Regions from separate parts of the Bacillus sp. FSL R5-0422 genome, predicted to be linked through region 2. Evidence: riboswitches for the same ligand, from Rfam matches in the RefSeq annotation. Region 2 holds a riboswitch; each other region holds the start of a gene.
The links. Region 2 has a riboswitch for S-adenosylmethionine ahead of MKX52_RS14805 (methionine ABC transporter ATP-binding protein). Riboswitches for the same ligand answer to the same signal wherever they lie in the genome.
Positions count from the first base shown of each region.

Region 1 (3,209 bases), 1.7 Mb from region 2:
TCCGTAATTCCTAGCGTCGGGTTTGACGGTGTTTCCATGTAAATGACCTTCGTATTCGATTGAATGCCTTTTTTGACTTCATTCAAATCCGTCATGTCCACAAAGGTATGCTCAATGCCGAATCTCGAAAGAACTTGGGTGATCATACGAAATGTACCACCATACACATCTCTTGTGACAAGGACGTGATCTCCTTTTGATAATAGAAGAAAAGCAGTGGAGATGGCTGCCATGCCAGATGCAAAAGCAAGCCCTCTCGTTCCTCCTTCTAGCGCCGCAATCGTATCCTCTAACGCTTGACGTGTAGGAGTCCCCGATCTTGAGTAGTCATATTGACCAAAATCATCAAAGCTGCTTTGATGAAAGGTGGACGCATGCTGAATCGGCACACTGACTGCACCTGTTGAACGGTCTGTTTTGAATGCGTTATGAACGAGTTGGGTTTCGAATGTCCAATCATGTGTGGTCATTTGGCATGTACCTCCTCTTTTACTTGTGATAGTGCCTGCTTTAGGTCTGCCTTCAGGTCATCTACGTGCTCAATACCAACGGAGAAACGGAGCAGTTTGTTACACACACCGTTTGCAATGCGAATTTCCTCAGGAATATCCATGTGCGTTTGCGTCGCAGGATACGTGATAAAACTTTCAATTCCGCCAAGACTTTCAGCAAAACAAATCGTTTTCAGCTGCTTTAAAAATGGATTGACCCAGTCTTCTTCGGCTACACGGAATGACAGCATTCCTCCCTTGCCTGGGTAAAGGACATCTTGAATTTCTGGCTGTTTCTTTAAAAACTCGGCTAGCTCCTGCGCATTTGCCTCGTGCTGGCGCATTCTAAGAGCCAGTGTTTTCATCCCTCTCATTAATAGCCATGAGTCAAATGGTGATAGAACCGCTCCAATCGCGTTTTGATGCTGGAACATGTCTTCAGACAACTGCTCTCCTTTTGTGACGACAAGCCCTGCAAGAACGTCATTATGTCCGCCTAAATATTTGGTTGCGCTATGAATCACAATGTCCGCTCCAAGCGTAATCGGCTTTTGCAAAACAGGTGTGTAAAAGGTGTTATCGACAATGACCAAAGCGCCATGTTCTTTTGCAATCTTCGCTATTTTTTGAATATCCGCTTCTTGCATAAGTGGATTTGTCGGCGTCTCAATAAAGACTGCTTTTGTGTTTGTTGTGATTTTAGAGCGTAAACAGTCTTCATCTGAAAAATCATCGTAAAGAAAACGTAAGCCGTACTTTTTCCATTCGTTTTCAAACAAACGGTATGTACCGCCATATAGGTCTGATGAGACGATGAGTTCATCACCACTTTCAAATAGCGCCATGATCGTTTGGATCGCAGCCATTCCCGAACTGAAGGCAAATCCGGCCGTCCCTTCTTCGAGTGAAGCAATCGCATCCTCTACAAGCTGCCTTGTTGGGTTTTTCGTTCGAATGTAATCAAATCCGGTTGATTCCCCTATGCCTCTATGTCTGTATGCTGTTGAAAGATAAACGGGGGGACTGACCGTACCAGTCGCCTCTTCGCTACGGTTTCCAATTTGCGCTAATGTCGTTTCCACATGTTCTGTCATTTGACACCATCCTAAGTAAAAATCTGATTTCAAAACAGAAAACCCCTTCTTCATAAGAAGAAGGGGTTTTAATCGCTTCCTCTTATCTTCCAAGCAAAAAAGCTGCTTGCTGGATTTAGCACCTTGGTACATCACATGAAGTGATGCATACCGGTTGCTGAGGTTTCAAAGGGCCAGTCCCTCCACCTCTCACGATAAGAATGTGTTGTCTGTCTGTTCTAATTCTTAATACTGTAACGCATTAAATCTCATTTTTCAAGAGGAATCTGAACAATTAATTGAAATTTTCTGTATTTTATAACAGATTCGGTGTTAACTGAATTGAATGCATGTTAGCATATAGGAACAACGCTATTTTTCATGTTACAATGAATGGAAACGTTTCACTTTGTGATGAAATCGGTTAGCTGGAGGAATGGATTATGGTGAAGAAAACAGGCATTATTCAAGAAGAAACCTTACATTCAAAAGAACTTGGGGCGGATATGACCCTTTTGATCTATTTGCCAGTCAATTACTCCCCCCTTTATACATATCATGTCATCATTGCCCAAGATGGTCATGATTATTTCCGTTTAGGCAAAATAGGCAGACAGGCAGAAGAATTGATGCAAAACAAAGAAATGGAACGCTCTATTATCATTGGTGTCCCTTATGAAAATGTCACCGAAAGAAGGAATACGTATCATCCAGATGGCACAAAATTTGAGGCGTATAAACGCTTTTTAGCAAATGAACTTGTCCCTTATATTGATATGCACTATCCAACCTATCAAATTGGCTCAGGACGCACGTTTATTGGTGATTCTCTGGGTGCTACGATTTCTCTTATGACAGCGATTGATTATCCTTCTTTATTTGGCGGGCTCATTTTGCAGTCACCTTACGTTGATGATTCAGTCTTAGAAGCTGTTAAACAGTCGACAGCCCTTTCTCATTATGCGATTATCCATCAAATTGGACTGGAAGAAACGGCTGTGAAAACGACAGATGGTCAAGTGCTCGATTTTATTCAGCCGAACGACGATTTAAAGGCACTTCTTGAACAGTCAGGTGCAGATTATTTATTTGAGACATTCGAAGGGGATCATAAATGGACGTTTTGGCAACCGCTCATTGCGTCTTCGTTAAAAAGAATGCTCCCATATTCGTTAATCAACTGAATTTTGTTATAATAAACAATAATAAATACTTTCTTAATCAGGAGGGAACAAGATGAAATACGGAGTTGTTTTATTTCCATCAAAAAAATTGCAAGATATTGCGAACTCTTACCGGAAGCGTTATGATCCGAACTATGCACTCATACCGCCTCATTTAACACTTAGAACACCTTTTGAATTAACGGATCTAGAAGCGGCTGATGTCGTCTCAACGCTAAGAGAGTATGCAAAAAATGCTTCTCCTATTACATTACGTATTAAAAAATTCAGTTCATTCGCTCCTGTAAACAACGTTATTTATATGAAAGTAGAACCGAACGAAGAAATCATGGCGCTCAATGAAAGGTTGTATGCAGATCCACTTGAAGGTACACCTGAATATGCCTTTGTTCCTCATGTGACAGTGGCTCAAAAACTCTCAGATGATGAGCATTCAGACGTTCTTGGTACATTAAAGCTGA
Region 1 covers NZ_CP152014.1:1,147,913-1,151,121, reverse strand. The annotation lists gene metC (cystathionine beta-lyase) at 1-470, opposite strand, end outside; gene MKX52_RS05710 (methionine biosynthesis PLP-dependent protein) at 467-1,585, opposite strand; SAM riboswitch class I at 1,665-1,786, opposite strand; gene MKX52_RS05705 (esterase family protein) at 2,008-2,748, shown strand; gene MKX52_RS05700 (YjcG family protein) at 2,801-3,209, shown strand, end outside.
Region 1: linked by a shared signal. The riboswitch ahead of MKX52_RS05710 (methionine biosynthesis PLP-dependent protein) and the one ahead of MKX52_RS14805 (methionine ABC transporter ATP-binding protein) in region 2 are both predicted to bind S-adenosylmethionine.

Region 2 (3,209 bases):
CGATGAAAGATTGTAATCTAAGGGAGAACTGAACAATGTCAAAAGGGCCGGGTGATCGTGATGAATGTAGAGGTAGAAAAGGTCATCATAGTAGAAGGTAAAACAGACAAACAAAAGCTAAAAGAAGTCATAAGTGAACCTGTTACCATCATTTGCACCAATGGCACGATCAGTACATCGAAGCTGGATCAGCTCGTAGACGAATTATTGGGGAAAGACGTTTACATATTAGCAGACAGTGACGATGCAGGCGACAAACTGCGGAAGCAATTTCGAAAAGAATTCCCTGAAGCGCTTCATCTTTTTGTCGACAGAACGTACCGCGAAGTGGCCGCTTCACCGTCAGCCCACATTGCATCTATCCTATTAGCTGCAAACATTGATGTTCATTCGAAATATTTATGAGGGTGGACGTATATGAAAGAGATTGAAGAACATGATTTCAAGGAAATAAAGGACGATTTATTTCTTTTATACTTATATACACCGTTTTGCGGAACATGCCAGCTGGCAAAGAAAATGCTTGCGGTCGTAGACACCATGCAGCCGGATGTACCTTTTTACGAAAATAACTTAAACTACTCACCAGGCTTTGCGAAGGCTTTTGAGATCGAAAGCGTTCCTTGCTTTCTACTGTTTAAAAAAGGCGAACTGGTGCAAAAAGGCTATGCCTTTCACTCTGTTCCATATCTTCATGAAATGATTGAAACCGCTAAATAAAGCGGTTTTTTGTCATATTTCAAGCAATTCATCTGAAAATTTGTCGAGTTATTTATAAAGGACAAGGGAATGTTTGTAGAGAAATGTTATGTATAACCAAATGACAGGGAGGTTATACATGTGGAAAAAGTGAAAACCCATGGTAACAAAGGGCAGCGCTTATTGCTAAAACCGCTGCTCTCATCATCATCCTTGAAGATTACATTTGAGGCGGAAACTGACTCTTGTACATTGATTGTGGATGAGCGTGGTGAAGTGAAGAAACTACCTGCAATTGAGTTATCGGATCTCATCTTTTATGGTGAGAGAAAAGAAATACTACAATTATTAGATGGAGATATGTCCTTACAGCAGTTAATTAGCAGGGGACAAGTGAAAGTAAAAGGGTCATTCCGCGCGCTCCTAAGACTAGAGGCGGTGCTCTGGCTGACGAACGGTTTTTTTCGAAAAATGATAACGTAGTCGTTTACTAGGAAATTAGCGATTTACAGCGTTGACATATCTCGGGTAGCATGATATTCTACGTTAGTAAAAACATGAACATCACATAAAACAACATATTTTCTCTTATTAAGAGAGGTGGAGGGACGTGCCCTATGAAACCCGGCAACCGTCAGCATAGCTGAAATTGGTGCCAATTCACTCAAAGCCGCAATGCTTTGAAAGATGAGAGAAAGGCGTATTGAACATAAAAGGCCTTTCTGCTTGCATTGCAGTTGGGTCTTTTTTACTGACCTCAAGCCAGGCGCGGAGCATGGCATCAGGAAGAATAAATAATGTATGTGATGGCAACCTATAGATTCAGCAAGAAAGCAGGTGAACAGACTGTGATCCATTTACAGAATGTATCAAAAACGTATCATTCAAAAAGCGGAAATGTTGATGCTGTGAAAGACGTCAACTTGGATATTGGTAAAGGTGAAATATTCGGAATTATTGGGTATAGCGGTGCCGGAAAAAGCTCGCTGATTCGCCTATTAAACGGTCTGGAGCTGCCAACAGAAGGAATTGTCGAAGTGGCAGGCAACCGGATCAATGAAGTATCGAATGCGAAACTTCGGAAAGCAAGACAAGAAATCAGCATGATTTTCCAGCACTTTAACCTACTTTGGTCAAGAACAGTGAGACAAAATATTATGTTCCCACTTGAGATCGCAGGTGTACCGACATCGAAACGGAGAGAGCGTGCGAATGAACTGATTAAATTAGTCGGTTTAGAAGGAAAAGAAAATGCGTATCCGTCTCAGCTTAGCGGCGGACAAAAACAGCGTGTGGGGATTGCGAGAGCATTAGCAAATGATCCAAAGGTTCTTCTTTGTGACGAAGCAACGTCAGCACTTGATCCGCAAACAACGGATTCTATCCTTGATCTTTTGGCAAATATCAATAAACGACTTGGACTGACGATTGTGCTGATTACACACGAAATGCATGTCATTCGCAAAATTTGTCATCGCGTGGCGGTGATGGAGAATGGACGCATTGTCGAAGAAGGCGAGGTATTACGCGTTTTCAGACAGCCGAAGGAAGAAATGACGAAGCGATTCGTCCAGCAGCTTGCTGAACCAGAGGAAGCGAAAGAAACAATCGAACACGTCTTAGAGCGCGTAAAAGAAGGTCAGGTCGTACGGTTGTCCTTTATTGGCGATTCTGCCGAGCAACCGCTCATCACTGAAATCATTCGATCCTTCAAGGTCGATGTAAATATCCTTCAAGGAAAGATTTCTCAAACGCAGGAAGGCGCGTTTGGAACACTCTTTATCCATATTAATGGAGAAGAGACTGAGGTAGAAAAAGCCATCGCCTATATCCAAAGCAAACAGGTTGAAATTGAGGTGATGACACATGTTTGAGAAATGGTTTCCGAACGTTGATTTAGAAGTCATTTGGAATGCAACGGGCGAAACGGTCTATATGACACTCATTTCATTGGCGTTTGCCTTTGTGATCGGAATTATTCTTGGACTCCTGCTTTTCCTTACAGGAAAAGGTGGTCTTTGGGAAAATAAACCGATCAATGCTGTCATCGGTGGAGTCGTCAACATTTTCAGATCGATTCCTTTTATCATTTTAATTATTCTTTTATTAGGGTTCACGAAATTCTTAATGCATACAATTCTAGGTCCAAATGCAGCACTGCCTGCCCTTGTCATTGGGTCAGCTCCATTCTATGCACGTCTTGTCGAAATTGCACTGCGTGAGGTAGACAAAGGAGTCATTGAAGCAGCACGCTCAATGGGAGCGAAAACATCGACCATCATATTCAAAGTATTGCTGCCAGAATCATTGCCAGCCCTCATTTCAGGTATTACCGTAACAGCGATTGCTTTAATTGGCTCAACTGCGATTGCAGGTGCAATTGGAGCAGGCGGACTTGGTGACCTTGCTTATGTGGAAGGATACCAATCTGGTAATACAGATGTCACACTTTTTGCCACTGTGTTTATTCTCATCATCGTCTTTATTATTCAAATAATCGGTGATTTGAT
Region 2 covers NZ_CP152014.1:2,872,143-2,875,351, reverse strand. The annotation lists gene MKX52_RS14820 (toprim domain-containing protein) at 61-405, shown strand; gene MKX52_RS14815 (thioredoxin family protein) at 418-720, shown strand; gene MKX52_RS14810 (SCP2 sterol-binding domain-containing protein) at 841-1,182, shown strand; SAM riboswitch class I at 1,285-1,393, shown strand; gene MKX52_RS14805 (methionine ABC transporter ATP-binding protein) at 1,548-2,573, shown strand; gene MKX52_RS14800 (methionine ABC transporter permease) at 2,566-3,209, shown strand, end outside.

Region 3 (3,209 bases), 1.4 Mb from region 2:
AGTTCAAGGTCTGCAAAAGAGATAGCATCTAGTTCAATTTCCTTCGCAACCGTGCTGAGATCATATTCTTCATTTACTCGATTAATTAATACGCCACCATGTGGTGTTAAACTCATTTGTATCTTCCTCTCAATGTTCATATTTAGTAGATGTTAATAGTCGGATTTAACATTAAATCCCGCCGCCCTGTTCATGAATCGAGCTGCTCTCATTTTTGACTGCCTTCATCAGACTTAGCGCACCAAGTGAGGCAAGCAGTACACTCATCATGATAAAGATAGAGTAATAGTCACCTTTTAAGAAAAGGCTCACTAGCAAATACGATAGACTAAGTGATAAAAAGGGTGATACTACCCACACTTTCAGCATTTTTTTCACCACATGTTTATGAAAAATATTAGGTCCACCTTTTGCCATGCCAAGTCCGATGATAGACGAGGAGGTGATTTGGGTAAGTGGAACAGGTAGCCCAAAAATAGAGCTGATTATGACAAGTCCAGCACCGGTACCTGAAAGCAATATCCCTTCGCCCGTTTGATAGCGGGTGATTTTCTTTCCATTTGTTTCTAGTACCCTTCTTCCTAATAAAAGAGCACCAAGTGCAACGAAAAGCCCACCGTAAAGCGTTCCTTGCCCAACAGATAAAATGCCTGAAGCAACAAGGGGACCTACAGCATTGGCGACATTGTTCATCCCAGCAGAAAATGCTTCTAGAAATCCACTAATGATCAAAATAATCGATAAAATCAAAGTGCCTTTTTTTGAAAAGGTTCGTTTCGGGAACATTCTGATGATTTTGACTACAATGAATGTAAAAAGAAAAGCAACAATAGGAATGATGACCCAAAAGGACACGATGACTAAAATGGATTTCACATACAATACTTTATACGCTACCGCAACTCCAACGACAGCACCTACTGTCACCTCACTCGTTGATAAAGGGATCGCCATCAAATTCGCTATAAAGAGTGATAATGCAGCAGAACCAATAATAATACAAACAATTTCAAGTGTAATGACGGATTCAGGCATAATGCCAGAACTGATGGTTTTGACGACCTCACCGCCGCCAATGACTGAACCTGCTAAAATCCCAACCGCACATACACTGAGTGCATAGATCGGCTTTCGAATCGCGCCTGATCCGTATGCGATGCCCATTGAAGCAGCTGCACCACTCGCGCCAATGTTTAGCGCGAAAAATAAACTAAATAAAATTGCGGCAATTTCCATACACTATGCTCCCTTACTCATGTAATCCGCACTCAGTCTTAGCTGTGCCTGACCATCTGCCAGACCGCAGATCCTCGGCAGTAAATGCTGGCTGTGTACACGGCGCACAGCCGATACTTGGATATCCCTGATCATGCAGCGGATTATAAGTAAGTTCTTCTCTAGATGCATATCTCCATATGTCCTTCCACGTCCAGTGGATAAGCGGACATACTTTCACTGATTTGAATTTTTCATCCTTATTTAAAAAATTCGTCCCTGCTCGCTTAGGTGACTGCTCTCTTCTTAAGCCAGAAAGCCATGCAGGATAGCCCGATAACGCTTCTTGCAAAGGAATGACCTTCCGCATATGGCAGCAGCTTTGAGGATCCGTTTTCCATAGTTGATCACCATGTTGATCGTTTTGCTCCTCGACCGTCAGCTCAGGGGTTTTCAGCACAATATCTAAACCCGGGTATCTTTCCTTTACCGCATCAATTGTGTCGTACGTTTCCTTAAAATGCAGACCTGTATCTAAAAAGACAATTCTTGCATCCTTTTTTACTTTCGCAATCAAATCAATAAGGACGATGCCTTCAATACCAAAGCTACATGCATAAACGAGCTGATCACCATAATGACCGTATGCCCATTTCAGCACAGATAAGGCCCCTTTATACAAATCATCTTCTTGAAATGTAATGGACGGCTCTTGCCAATTTTCATAAGTTAACATTGTTTCTCCCCTTCCGGAGTATCACTACTCTTCGCACTACGTCAACTGAATTTTTCTGTTTTCTTCCACTTGAATCACTTGACCGTCCTGAACAATCAGTGCAACTAAACTGAATTCATATCCCCAATCAGTTTCTGCATAGGCTTCAATTAAGTATTCATCCTGCTTTTGCTCTCACTTCCCCCTCACCATTAAAATAAAAAAACTTCCTTTCAGTCCGAAAGAAAGATGAGGAAGCTCACGATTTCCTTATCTTTCAAAATAGAATCATTTTGCAGGAAGTAGCACCTTGCATATCGCAGGTTGCCGGGCTTCATCGGGCCAGTCCCTCCACCTCTCTGGATAAGTGTTTTAATTTGTCTTAAATATTAACACAATTCAAACAAAAGTCAACCCGACTTTATTGATAGGATTAGTTTTTATTTAAATTTGAGTCTATTTTACTATTTTTAACCAAATAAAAAAGCTGTGCGATTGTGCACAGCTTTTTAGACGGTTTCTTCCATCCAAGATTCAGAGGAAGGATCTTGTCTCCAGCATTTCAATTTATTCATAGCAGAAGGCTCGATTGCTTTCAGTTCAAGAGCCACGTCTGTCAGTGTGTCATAGTCTGTTAGAGTAACATATGGAATGTTTTTCTCTTGGAATGCTGCCGTAGCTTTTGGCAAACCGTATGTGAAGATCGCGGCAACGCCTAGTACGTCACAGCCCGCTTCTTGAAGAGCAGCGACCACTTCAAGTACACTGCCTCCTGTTGAAATTAGATCTTCTACGACGACTACCTTTTGGCCTTTTGATACGGCACCTTCAATTTGATTCCCTTTTCCATGTGCTTTTGGCTTACTTCTGACATAACACATCGGAGCATTCAGACGGTCTGCCGCTAATGCCGCATGCGGGATGCCTGCTGTTGCAGTACCAGCAATCACCTCTGCTCCCTCAAAATGAGTGAGAATCAACTCTTTCAGACCTTCGGCAATGTCGTGTCTGACTTCTGGATAGGACAAGGTAAGACGATTGTCACAATAGATCGGTGATTTGATACCGCTTGCCCATGTAAACGGTTCGTCTGGCTTCAATGAGACCGCTTTGATTTGTAATAGGTGTTTAGCGATTTTCGTTTTCATCTGGCAGTCACTCCCACTCTTTCAAAATTTGATGATAGGCTTCCAATGGTTTATCAGCTTTTGTGATTGACCTTCCGACAACAATTTGTGAAACTCCTTGCTTTTTTGCATAAGCAGGGGTCGCCACGCGC
Region 3 covers NZ_CP152014.1:1,460,858-1,464,066, reverse strand. The annotation lists gene sat (sulfate adenylyltransferase) at 1-116, opposite strand, end outside; gene MKX52_RS07360 (inorganic phosphate transporter) at 172-1,236, opposite strand; gene MKX52_RS07355 (phosphoadenylyl-sulfate reductase) at 1,250-1,951, opposite strand; gene MKX52_RS07350 (DUF2292 domain-containing protein) at 1,988-2,101, opposite strand; SAM riboswitch class I at 2,198-2,300, opposite strand; gene pyrE (orotate phosphoribosyltransferase) at 2,440-3,078, opposite strand; gene pyrF (orotidine-5'-phosphate decarboxylase) at 3,086-3,209, opposite strand, start outside.
Region 3: linked by a shared signal. The riboswitch ahead of MKX52_RS07350 (DUF2292 domain-containing protein) and the one ahead of MKX52_RS14805 (methionine ABC transporter ATP-binding protein) in region 2 are both predicted to bind S-adenosylmethionine.

Region 4 (3,209 bases), 1.6 Mb from region 2:
GATCAGCTCCAACAATGACAGCAGAAATTTGCTTTTCCTTCATCGTGTGAGCTGCCATATTATCTGTGATGAGCGTCACATCTACGCCGCCTTGCATGAGCTCCCATGTTGTCAGTCTAGCCCCTTGGAGAACAGGGCGTGTTTCGCAGGCATAAATGTGAAGATCGAGATTTTTCTTTTTCGCTAAATAGAATGGAGCAAGGGCTGTTCCGTAACGGCTTGTGGCGATGGAACCTGCATTGCAAATGGTCATAATCCGATCACCTGATTTAAAGAGCTGGAGTGCATTTTGACCGATTTGTCTGCATGTTTCTTCATCTTCGATTTGAATTTGAATGGCTTCATGGACAAGGTCTGTTTTGGCTGCATTGACTGAAGCTGCACGCTCAATGCGCCGCAACAACCGCTCCAATGCCCAGGCTAGATTCACAGCGGTTGGACGAGCACTGTTTAAATATTCTTTTATCTGAATGACTTCTTGTTGAAACACATCAATGTCTTCTGTCTCAATGTCTTGGGCACTGAGCGCCAGTCCGAAAGCTGCTGTAATGCCAATGGCAGGTGCTCCACGCACTTTTAACGTGACAATGGCATCATACACGTCTTCTTTTGTATATAGATGCTCAAACACGGTTTCTGCCGGTAATTTTTGCTGATTCAGAATGTTAATATGGTTTTCTTCCCATTCGACAGAACGGGGGACTTCAAATTCTTTAGACAAAACCCGTCACTCCTTTACAGATTGCTGGAATAATGCGACGAGGTCAGACGCTGTTTCCACTGCATGATATTGTTTGATGAATGTTTTTCCGAGCGTAAGTGCTGTTTTTTTCTGCTGAATCCGTTTAGATGGTGATGGAATCGCATCAAGATCAGCGGCATGAGCAAGGCCAATCGTTCGGCGGACAAGCTCACAGCCTGCAAAGCCTGTTGCTTCTTTTAAAATACGGTCAAAGGTTGTTTCTAAAAAGCTGTCAGATACACTAAACGCTTCAATGCTGTCTTCTTTCCAAGCCTTTGCGAACACTTCCTTGAAGGTCGCCCATACATTGACGACATGGTCAAAAAGGTGCTGCTGATCGTGTTCATTTTCACGAGACAAAGCGTTTAGGAACAGGTTGGCGATAAAGTGACCGATATCGAATCCGAAGGGACCATAAAAAGCGAATTCTGGATCAATGATCTTTGTTTCCGTCTCACTTGCAAAAATACTGCCTGTATGAAGATCTCCATGAACAAGTGTTTCGGCAGATGTCAGGAAAATACGCTTCAATTCAGCTGCTTTTGCTTGCACTTCAAGATCTGCCCAAAGCGCTTCGGCGACTTCTCTTAATTCTTCTTCAAAATCATTTGTGCTGCTATCAAAGAAAGGATCTGTGAAGACAAGCTTTTCGGTAATGTCACAAAGATCTGGATTCGTAAATTGCTTCACAAATTGTTTTTTGATTTTAGGATTTGTGGCAAAGTCAGAAGTGTAAAAAAGTGTTTTTCCTAAGAATTCTCCGACATGATCAGATAAATGCGGATATTGTTTTCCGGCAATTAGCCCTTTTCTGACGATTTCTAGGTGTGATAGATCCTCCATAGCCGTCACAGCAAGAGCTGTATCTGAATAATAGACTGCTGGTACAAGGTGCGGCGTATATTCTGACTGCTTGATTAGGGCAGCACTTTCGATCCTCGCACGGTCTAATGTAAGTGGCCAGCTCTCTCCGACCACTTTGGCGTAGGGAAGTGCCTGCTTGATAATCAATCCTTTTTCTTGTTTATGGTCAAAAATATGAAAGACGTAATTTAAATTTCCGTCACCGATTTCCGTACATGTCAAATGACTGCTTTCTTGGATCAAGCCAAGTCTAATTGCGAGTGCAACTGCCGAGCTTTCTGTTAATTCTTCATATGATGCCGTAAGTGTAACCAATTGCTTCCCCTCCAAATCATATAAAAAAGCCTCTTTCTCCTGAGAGAAAGAGGCTTGATGTCGTGTATGCTCAAAGCCTCTCTTATCTCTCAGCACATACGTCTGATGGAATTAGCACCGTGCCCTATAAGACAATTGTCTTGGCGCTTACTTGCTGCGCCCCACTTCACAGTGGTATTAACGGTCGGTTGCTGTTGGGGTCAAAAGGCCAAATCCCTCGCCCAACTCTCGATAAGAGAAATCAATATGTAATTGTTTCGTGTCTACTTGCATTTCTTAATTCAAGATATTATCAGAGCTGCAGTTCACATGTCAATCCTTTTTCAAAATTGCTTTACAATTCGTGAAACAATCCATTACAGTGTTTGTATTGCTACGTAACTTGAATAGAAGGTGAAGAAAAATGGAATTTCAGCAGTCAGATGTATTGAAACAATTACCGACACAATTTTTTGCATCCCTTGTGCAAAAAGTGCAGAAAAAAGTGGAGGAAGGCGCAGATATTATTAATTTAGGGCAGGGAAATCCTGATCAGCCAACTCCCGTGCACATTGTAAAAGCGATGCAAGAAGCGGTCGCAAAACCTGAAAATCATCAATACTCCTCATTCCGCGGAACAGCGAGATTAAAAAAGGCTGCCGCTGCCTTTTATGAAAGAGAATATGGGGTTACACTTGATCCGATGACGGAAATTGCGATTTTATTTGGCGGGAAAGCGGGACTTGTTGAGCTGCCGCAATGCTTGCTGAATCCGGGTGATACGCTCCTTGTTCCAGATCCAGGTTATCCTGATTATTGGTCAGGTGCCGTGCTCGCTGGAGCTCAGATGGTGACGATGCCGCTACTTGAGCAAAATGATTTTTTACCTGACTATGACCGGTTGCCTGAGGATGTTAAGAAAAAAGCAAAGTTGATGTATTTAAATTATCCCAACAATCCGACAGGTGCTATGGCAAGCCAATCATTTTTTGAAGAAACCGTGACATTCGCTAAAGATCACAAACTCTGTGTTGTCCATGATTTTGCCTACGGCGGCATTGGGTTTGATGGGGAAAAGCCGATCAGCTTTTTGCAAACAGATGGAGCGAAAGAGACGGGGATTGAAATTTATACATTGTCTAAAACGTATAATATGGCGGGCTGGAGAGTCGGATTTGCAGCAGGAAATCCGTCTGTTATTAACGCGATTGAGCTTTATCAGGATCACCTGTTTGTTTCACTGTTTAAAGCCACTCAAGATGCGGCAGTGGAAGCTTTGTTAAGCGACCAAACGTGCGTACAGGTGCAG
Region 4 covers NZ_CP152014.1:1,261,778-1,264,986, forward strand. The annotation lists gene mtnA (S-methyl-5-thioribose-1-phosphate isomerase) at 1-721, opposite strand, end outside; gene mtnK (S-methyl-5-thioribose kinase) at 728-1,921, opposite strand; SAM riboswitch class I at 2,001-2,159, opposite strand; gene MKX52_RS06335 (pyridoxal phosphate-dependent aminotransferase) at 2,325-3,209, shown strand, end outside.
Region 4: linked by a shared signal. The riboswitch ahead of mtnK (S-methyl-5-thioribose kinase) and the one ahead of MKX52_RS14805 (methionine ABC transporter ATP-binding protein) in region 2 are both predicted to bind S-adenosylmethionine.